Regions from separate parts of the Clostridium sp. LY3-2 genome, predicted to be linked through region 2. Evidence: a T-box and tRNA genes for the amino acid it is inferred to sense, from the RefSeq annotation. Region 2 holds a T-box; the other holds one or more tRNA genes.

Region 1 (4,217 bases), on a different contig from region 2:
GATAGTTATCCTTTTAAAAAATTCAGAGAAATTTTAATGCCCTTTGCTAAATTTTTTCAAAGGTTCCATATAATTTTTGCACTTCTTGCAGGTTCAATAATTTTAATACATGGCTGCATTTTTTTATCACTAGGATTCAAATGGAATTTAGGATATATCTTTGGAATTTTAGCTATGGTTAATTTATTTATTATTATAGTATCTGGTATTTTTAGAATTTTTAATAAAAATATTTTAGCTCACAAACATCTAGGAATATCTTTTATAGTTCTTATGTGTCTCCACATATTATTTATTTAATATATTAATTTGAATTATTATAATCTATAATATAGAATTAAGTAGATATTTTTAGAAAGGGGTGTCTTTTTATGAGTCTTTATGACAAACAATACTTAGATATTGTAGAAAAGATATTAGATAACGGTTATTACGATCAAAACAGAACTGGTGTAGCTACTTACAAAATTCCTCACCAATTTATGCAATTTGATTTAGAAAAAGAATTTCCTATTTTAACTACTAAATTCGTAGCTTTTAAAACTGCTGTAAAAGAGCTTTTATGGATATATAAAGATCAATCAAATAGCGTAAAAAAACTACAAGAACAAAACGTTAAAATCTGGAACGAATGGATGATGGAAGACGGAACTATAGGAACTTCTTACGGATGGGTTGTTAAAAAATTCGATCAATTAGATAAATTAATCGAAGCTTTAAAAAATAATCCTCAAGATAGAAGAATGATGATAAACCTTTGGCAAATTCCATACTTAGATACAGGTGCACTTCACCCTTGTTGTTTCCTAACTATGTGGGATGTAACAGATGGTAGACTTAACTGTATGCTAGTACAAAGAAGTGGAGATATTCCACTAGGTGTTCCTTTTAACACTACTCAATACGCAGTGCTTGTTCACTTAATTGCACAAGTTACAGGATTAAAACCTGGTTTATTTACTCACGTAATAAATAATGCTCACATATATGAAAATCAAATCGAAGGAATGAAAATCCAATTAAGCAGAAGAAACGATGCTTACGAAGCACCAAAGCTTTGGTTAAATCCAGAAATTAAAGATTTCTACGATTTCACTCCAGAAGATATAAAACTAGAAAACTATGAATACCATCCATCAATAAAAATGGAGGTTTCAGTATAATGTTATCTATAATAGTTGCTACAGCTTCTAACAATGCTATCGGAAAAGATAACAAGCTTTTATGGCATATTTCTGAAGATTTAAAAAGATTTAAAGAAATTACATCAGCTCACAAAATCTTTATGGGAAGAAAGACTTTCGAGTCTCTTCCTGGTATTTTACCAAACAGACCTCATTTAATTTTAACTAGAGATAAGAATTTTTCTGTTTCTTCTGATAAAGTTACTGTATTTAATAATTTAGATGACTTTTTAAAGGAATATAAAGATTCTAAAGAAGAAGTTTTTATAATAGGTGGCGGTGAAATATATAAGTCTTTAATGCCTTATGCAGATAAAATATATCTAACTAAGATTCACAAAGACTTTGAAGCTGATACTTTCTTTCCACAGATAGACCTTGATAACTGGGAAGTTATTAACAGTTCTCCTAAGTTATTAGACGAAAAAAGTGGATTAAATTATGAGTTTATAGATTTAAAAAGAAAATAGTTTTAAGAATAGAAAAAGAGGGTATCTTACAAAAGTAAGACGCCCTCTCTTTCTTATCCTATTGTTCTCTATCTAAATCCTATTGAAGAGTAACCTAATTTATTTAAATTAGCTATTTTTTTTCATAAAAAAACCATGCACCTCGCTTCGACAATAAACTCTAGGCGTTACCTCCGCAGTTAGCTCAGGCCAGATTGATCCACGGCACACGGAAGAAACCACTTATTGCTGCTTCCTTCCGGACCTGACAAAGTTCATGGGCTCCCGTTGCGTGGGACCCAGCCATCAACACCACTTACGTAGGGCAGACCCTAAAGTTTAAGGCCTCTACGAGGACTTCGATCTTGCTATAGCGGATTGCAAGTTACAGGGCACCGCTAACTCCCCATCTAGCACGGTATGGTAAAGAGTGTAGGAGTTGCACCTACAGTAGAGTACTCTACTCGCACTGCAAAATTTCTTAAAGTTTAAGAAATTTTAGGACTCTCCATATTCATGATTTAATTTACTCACTAATAATATCATATAAACTTTTTAAATTCAATGGTTTTTTATGAGAGTAAAATTCTTTGGCGGAGAGAAGGGGATTTGAACCCCTGATAGAAGTAAATCCTATACACGCTTTCCAGGCGTGCTCCTTCGGCCACTCGGACATCTCTCCTTATACATACTAATAATATCACATTACTTTAATTTTTAAAACTCATCTATATTTATCATTTCTAAACATTTTCATTTATTTATTTTTTATTATTAATAACTTTTATTTATTAAATACTTAATTTTTCTACAATATCTACGATAATATAACCACTTCAAAATAATTACAAATGAAAAGGAGGAACAAAACTTGAATAACTTTAAAAATAAAATAAAAAATATCTCATTTACTAAATCTATTAGAGGGAAATTTATACTTTTAGTTGGAAGTGTTTTAATCTTTAGTCAGATTGCAACCTCTACCCTATCATTCTTCTTATCAAAGCCGATTCAAGAAGAACAAATAATTTCAATATTCCAATCCGATGCACGTGGAATAGCTTCCACAATAAAATATTTTTTAGATAGCGAATCTCTTGAAATAAACGGATTTTTATTTGATCCAAAATTTAGAGATTTAGCAGCATCAAATGTAAATGACCTTAAAGGAAAAGACGCTAAACTAAAAAAATCACAAGAAGAATTAAATAAAATATTAAAAAAAGATATGAGTAAAAAATACGTATCTGATGTTTACCTAGTTAATAAAGACGGTATTATAGTAGCTTCTGGTGATGAATCTGTACTTTTAGCAGACGTTTCTGAGAGAGATTATTTCAAGAAAATGAAAGAGGGAGAAGATACATATATTTCTGATATGTTAGTTTCTACAGACTCATCTGGAAAACATATAAACGTTATAGCAAGAAGAATGACAGATGAAAAAGGAAACTTTATTGGAATGATAGGTAAAGATTTAACTTCTGATGCTTATGTTGACCTTTTAAAGAAGTATAATGTTGATAGGTATAACGTATTTTTAACTGATAAAAAAGGACAAGTCGTTTATAACGTAGATGATTCTTTAATAGGAACAGAAATAAAATTAGATATTTCTGATACAAAAGACTTAGGGGACGGAATGAGTGAAGTTTCTTACAACTACAAAGGGTCAGATAAACTAGCTATAACAGATAAAATACCTGGTTTAGGTTGGACAGTTCATTCTACTGGGCACAAATCTGATATAAACGAGCCTATTATGAGGATATTATACACATCAGGTATCCTTACTTTAGTTATATTGATAATATCTTTAATCTACACATCATATGCAGCTAAAAAGTTCTCAAATCCTATAAAGAAATTAAAGGACTATACTGCAAAGATAGCTAAGGGAGAATTAAACTTTAGAATTACAGATATAAAAACTAAAGACGAGATAGAAGAACTTTCTGATGAGTTAAATATAGCCTTAGACAGTTTATCTACTACTCTTAGAGAAGTTAAAACTACAATAAATACAGTTACAGACCAATCTAGTAATCTATCTGCTGTAAATGAAGAAGTTACAGCAACAAATAGCGAAATAAATTTAGCTATAAATAATATAACTGAAAGAATCACAGATTCAGCCCTTCAAGCACAAAACTGCGAGGATCAAACTAAAGAATTAGAATTATCAATGATTTCTTTAGAAGAAAATAATAAACTTATGATTAATCAAAGCGATTCTGTTGTTGAATCTTTAAATTCTAACAACAAGAATTTAGATACAGTATTAGATTCTAAAGAGCAGTCTTATAGTAGTTTTGAAGAATTAAAATCTACTATAGATAAATTAATCGGAGGAGTTAAAAATATAAGCACTTTCTTAAATGATATAAACCAAATAGCAGAACAAACTAACCTTTTATCTTTAAATGCTGCTATTGAAGCTGCAAGAGCTGGCGAGGCTGGAAAAGGCTTTGCTGTAGTATCTGACGAAATAAGAACACTTTCAAGCGATACTCAAATTGCAACTGAAAAAATTAGAGATATAATAAATCAAATAGATAATTTAGTAGGTGAAACTAAAACTACT
Region 2 (4,217 bases):
TAGTAATATAAAAAAGATAGATTTATATTATAACCATCCCGTAAGAGGCGCAAATATCTTAAAAAATAGATTGAAGTACGATAATGAATTTTTAGATGTTGTTAAAAACCATCATTTAGAAATACCAAAGAACAATGAAAATAAATATCTAGAGATTATAAAGATATGTGATGATAGAAACTAATTAGTTGGGAGTTTTTTATGGACGCTAAAAGTAGAAGAGATTTTATAATAAAAAAATTAATACAAAGTAATAAACCTATAAAAGGTATTGATTTTGCAAAAGATTTTGGGGTTACAAGGCAAATAATAGTTAAGGATATAGCGCTATTAAGAGCAAAGGGAAATAATATATTAGCAACTCCAGACGGATATATTATTATGAATGAAGAAAGTAAGATAAAGTCCATAATAGCTGTAAATCATGATAATGATAAAATGAAAGATGAATTAGAATGTGTTATAAAATATGGGGGAACTATTGAAGATGTAATAGTAGAACACCCTATATACGGAGAGATAAAAGGCATTTTAATGATTAAAAATCTAAATGATTTAAATAAATTTATGAAAAAGAATGAAGAAAGTGGTGCGAAACCTTTATCTGAACTTACTGATGGAGTTCATTTACATACTATATCTACTTATAGTAAAGAAGATATGGAATGTATAAAGGAAGAATTAAAAAATAAAGGGTTTATGATTATATAATTTTTTTGGGAGGTACTTTAATGGACTATGATGTTTTAATACTTGGCGGTGGGATTGTAGGATGCACAGTTGCGTATGAATTATCAAAATATAACTTAAATATAGCAGTAATAGAAAGAGACTATGACGTAGCAGATGATATAGCAGTTGCAAACACTGCTGTTGTTTACGATGGCTCTGAAACTTCTAATGCTGTTATGGCAGGTTTAGAGAATATAGGTATAGGATTAGTAAAAGAAGCTTGTGAGAAATTTAAAGTGCCATATAAGACTTTAGGATCATTAAGACTTGCTAAAACTGATTTAGATATAGAAAAAATAAAAGATATGTATAGAACTGCTAGAAATAGAGGTATTTTAGGTGTAGATATTTTAGATAGAGAAGAGATACTAGAAATAGAACCTAATATAACTGATGACGTAAAGATGGCGCTATATTCAAAAAATACAGGAATAGTTTCACCTTATGACTTAGCATTATCTTATGCTGAGATCGCTTTTGATAATGGAGTAAACTTTAGATTAGAAGAAGAAGTTAATAGTATTCAAAAAATAAATAAGGGATTCTTTGTTGAAACTAACAAAAACAAATTTAAATGTAGGTTTGTTATAAATACTATTCCAGATGAAATCTATGTCTACGATAGCAACAAAATAGAAGAAAAAGAAATTACATCTCAAAAAAATATGAATTATTTTTTAGTTGAAAATAAATTAGAGAAAAATACTAATACTATTGTTATAGAAGTTGTAGATGACAGATCATTTGTTATAAACACTCCTATGATAACAGGTGGTAATATGCTTGGTGTAAAAAACCCTAAGAGATTAAATATTCACGAAGGGATACATTACTGCAATAAAATATTACCAGAACTAAAAAAAGAAAATATCAGTGATATGATAAGGGAAGAATATAAAAGAGATGAGATTTTTATAGATGATAGTGAATTAAAAGAAGGTTATATAAGAATAACTGGGAAACACTACGGAAAACATACTATAGCGCCGGCAATAGCTGAAAATATAAGAGATACTATAGTAGCTTTATTAAATTCTAGTTTAAAAAAGGACTTTGTAGATAAAAGAAGAGAGTCTTATAGATTTAGAGAATTAGATAAAGAAGAGATAAACGAACTTATAAGAGTAGACAAGAGATACGGAAATATTATTTGCGTTTGTAATAAAGTTAGTGAAGGCGAGATTGTAGACTGTATAAGAAGACCTTTAGGGGCTAGAACTATTGAAGGAATAAGAAAGAGAACAGGAGCTGGCTTTGGAAACTGTCACGGCTCTCATTGCATAAGAAAACTTATAAATATTTTAGCTAGAGAGATGGATAAAAAGCCTAGTGAAATAGTTAGAAGCTCTAAAAATTCAAAGATAGTTATAGGAAGAATTAAAGAATTTGATGAGGTTTAAAGGGGAATAATAATTATGGAGAATAAAGAGATTTTTACAAGTGTTGTTAGAATTAAGGGTGACCCAAACAATAAAGTTGTATCTGTTAAAAGTACAGAACCTGTAGATATAAGCATATGGAAAGAATTATCAAAAGTTATAGGGAGGATATACGTTTCAACTCCTATAAAGGTTGGGGATTTAATCTGTAAAAATATAATGAATACAGGTGTAGATATAGTTTGTACTAAAACTATAGAAATATAATAAATTTTTAAATACACTTAGTAAAATATTGACAAGGAACTTGTATATATAATATATTATATATATATTTTGATAAATAAACCGTTGAAGAGGCTAAGTAACATAGATTTGCTTTTAAGAGAGCTAGTGGGTGGTGAAAACTAGTAAGCAGTTTAGTGTGAATCTACCTTCTGAGGGACTGTGAAATAAGCAGTACGGTGGGAATCGTTAAATCTTTTAAGAGGGTAAGGAGTAATTCTTACCAATTAGGGTGGCAACGCGGAGTCTTTCGTCCCTTTGTTTGGGGACACGAGGCTCTTTTTTTAATGTAAAAAAATAGTTATAGGAGGAATAGATATGTTAGATTTAAGAAGAATCAGAAACAATCCAGAAGAGATTAAAGCTGCATTAACTAACAGAGGTGAAGACTTCGATGTAGCAGTAATTGATGAAGTTGTTAAATTAGACGAAGACAGAAGAAATATATTAGTTGAGGTTGAAGCTTTAAAAAGCAAAAGAAACCAAGTTTCATCTGAAATCCCAAAATTAAAAAAAGCTGGTGAAGATGTTTCAGCGATAATGGCTGAAATGAAAGAACTTGGAAACGAAATAAAAGAACATGACACTAAACTTTCAGAAATAAATGAAAGAATAGAATATATCATGTTAAGAATTCCAAACATCCCAAACCCACAAGTTCCAGAAGGTGAAACTGATGAGGACAACGTTGAAATAAAAAGATGGGGAGATGTTAGAGTATTTGAAGGAGAACCAAAGGCTCACTGGGATATCGGTGCTGACTTAGGAATACTTGATGCTGAAAGAGGCGGAAAAGTAGCAGGTTCAAGATTCACTATGTATAAAGGGTTAGGTGCTAGACTTGAAAGAGCTGTATTAAACTACTTTATGGATAAACATGCTTTTGATCATGGATATGAAGAAATATTACCTCCATACATGGTTAACAGAAACAGTATGACAGGAACAGGACAATTACCTAAATTCGAAGAGGATGCTTTCAAAGTAGAAAACAACGGATTCTTCTTAATACCAACAGCAGAAGTTCCTGTAACTAATATGTATAGAGATGAAATTTTAAAAGGTGAAGAATTACCTATAAAACATTGTGCATATTCAGCTTGCTTTAGAGCAGAGGCTGGTTCAGCTGGAAGAGATACAAGAGGTCTTATAAGACAACATCAATTCAACAAAGTTGAGTTAGTTAAATTCACTAGACCAGAAGATTCATATGCTGAATTAGATAAATTAGTTAGAGATGCAGAGGAAGTATTAGAAGAATTAGGGTTACCATACAGAAAGGTTAGAATCTGTAAAGGTGATTTAGGATTCACAGCTGCCTTAAAGTTTGACTTAGAGGTTTGGATGCCAAGTTACAACAGATATGTTGAAATATCAAGTTGTTCAAACTTTGAAGATTTCCAAGCTAGAAGAGCTAATATCAAATACAGAGATGGAAAAGATAAACCTCAATTCGTTCACACTTTAAACGGGTCAGGATTAGCTGTAGGAAGAACTGTAGCTGCTATCTTAGAAAATTATCAAAATGAAGATGGAACAGTAACTGTACCAGACGCATTAAAGAGATATATGAACGTAGACGTTATTAAATAATTTTTAGATGCCTTGATTGTTTTATCAAGGCATCTTTTCTTTTTACACTTTGTTCACATGATATCGTTGTCATTAAAACGTATACAATGTATAATAAAAAAGTACTAAAGAATCAGGGGGAAAACAAATGAAGATATTTATAGACACAGCGAATGTAGAAGAAATAAGAAAAGCTAGCGAACTTGGAGTTCTTGCTGGTGCAACAACAAACCCTTCTTTAATAGCAAA

The links. A T-box is a leader RNA that pairs with one kind of tRNA and senses whether it is charged. The one in region 2 lies ahead of serS (serine--tRNA ligase), so its partner is inferred to be a tRNA-Ser.
Region 1: it has a tRNA-Ser gene. The T-box ahead of serS (serine--tRNA ligase) is inferred to sense a tRNA for this amino acid. The anticodon was not compared.

Annotation. Positions count from the first base shown of each region.
Region 1 covers NZ_JAMDLQ010000048.1:10,876-15,092, forward strand. Annotated here, with positions in the region: gene M4I33_RS14310 (hypothetical protein) at 1-300, shown strand, start outside; gene M4I33_RS14315 (thymidylate synthase) at 372-1,163, shown strand; gene M4I33_RS14320 (dihydrofolate reductase) at 1,163-1,654, shown strand; RNA gene ffs (signal recognition particle sRNA large type) at 1,788-2,052, opposite strand; tRNA gene M4I33_RS14330 (tRNA-Ser) at 2,225-2,315, opposite strand; gene M4I33_RS14335 (methyl-accepting chemotaxis protein) at 2,505-4,217, shown strand, end outside.
Region 2 covers NZ_JAMDLQ010000024.1:512-4,728, forward strand. Annotated here, with positions in the region: gene M4I33_RS08290 (HD domain-containing protein) at 1-184, shown strand, start outside; gene M4I33_RS08295 (transcription repressor NadR) at 202-711, shown strand; gene M4I33_RS08300 (FAD-dependent oxidoreductase) at 732-2,132, shown strand; gene M4I33_RS08305 (DUF1667 domain-containing protein) at 2,148-2,378, shown strand; T-box leader at 2,454-2,657, shown strand; gene serS (serine--tRNA ligase) at 2,715-3,989, shown strand; gene fsa (fructose-6-phosphate aldolase) at 4,117-4,217, shown strand, end outside.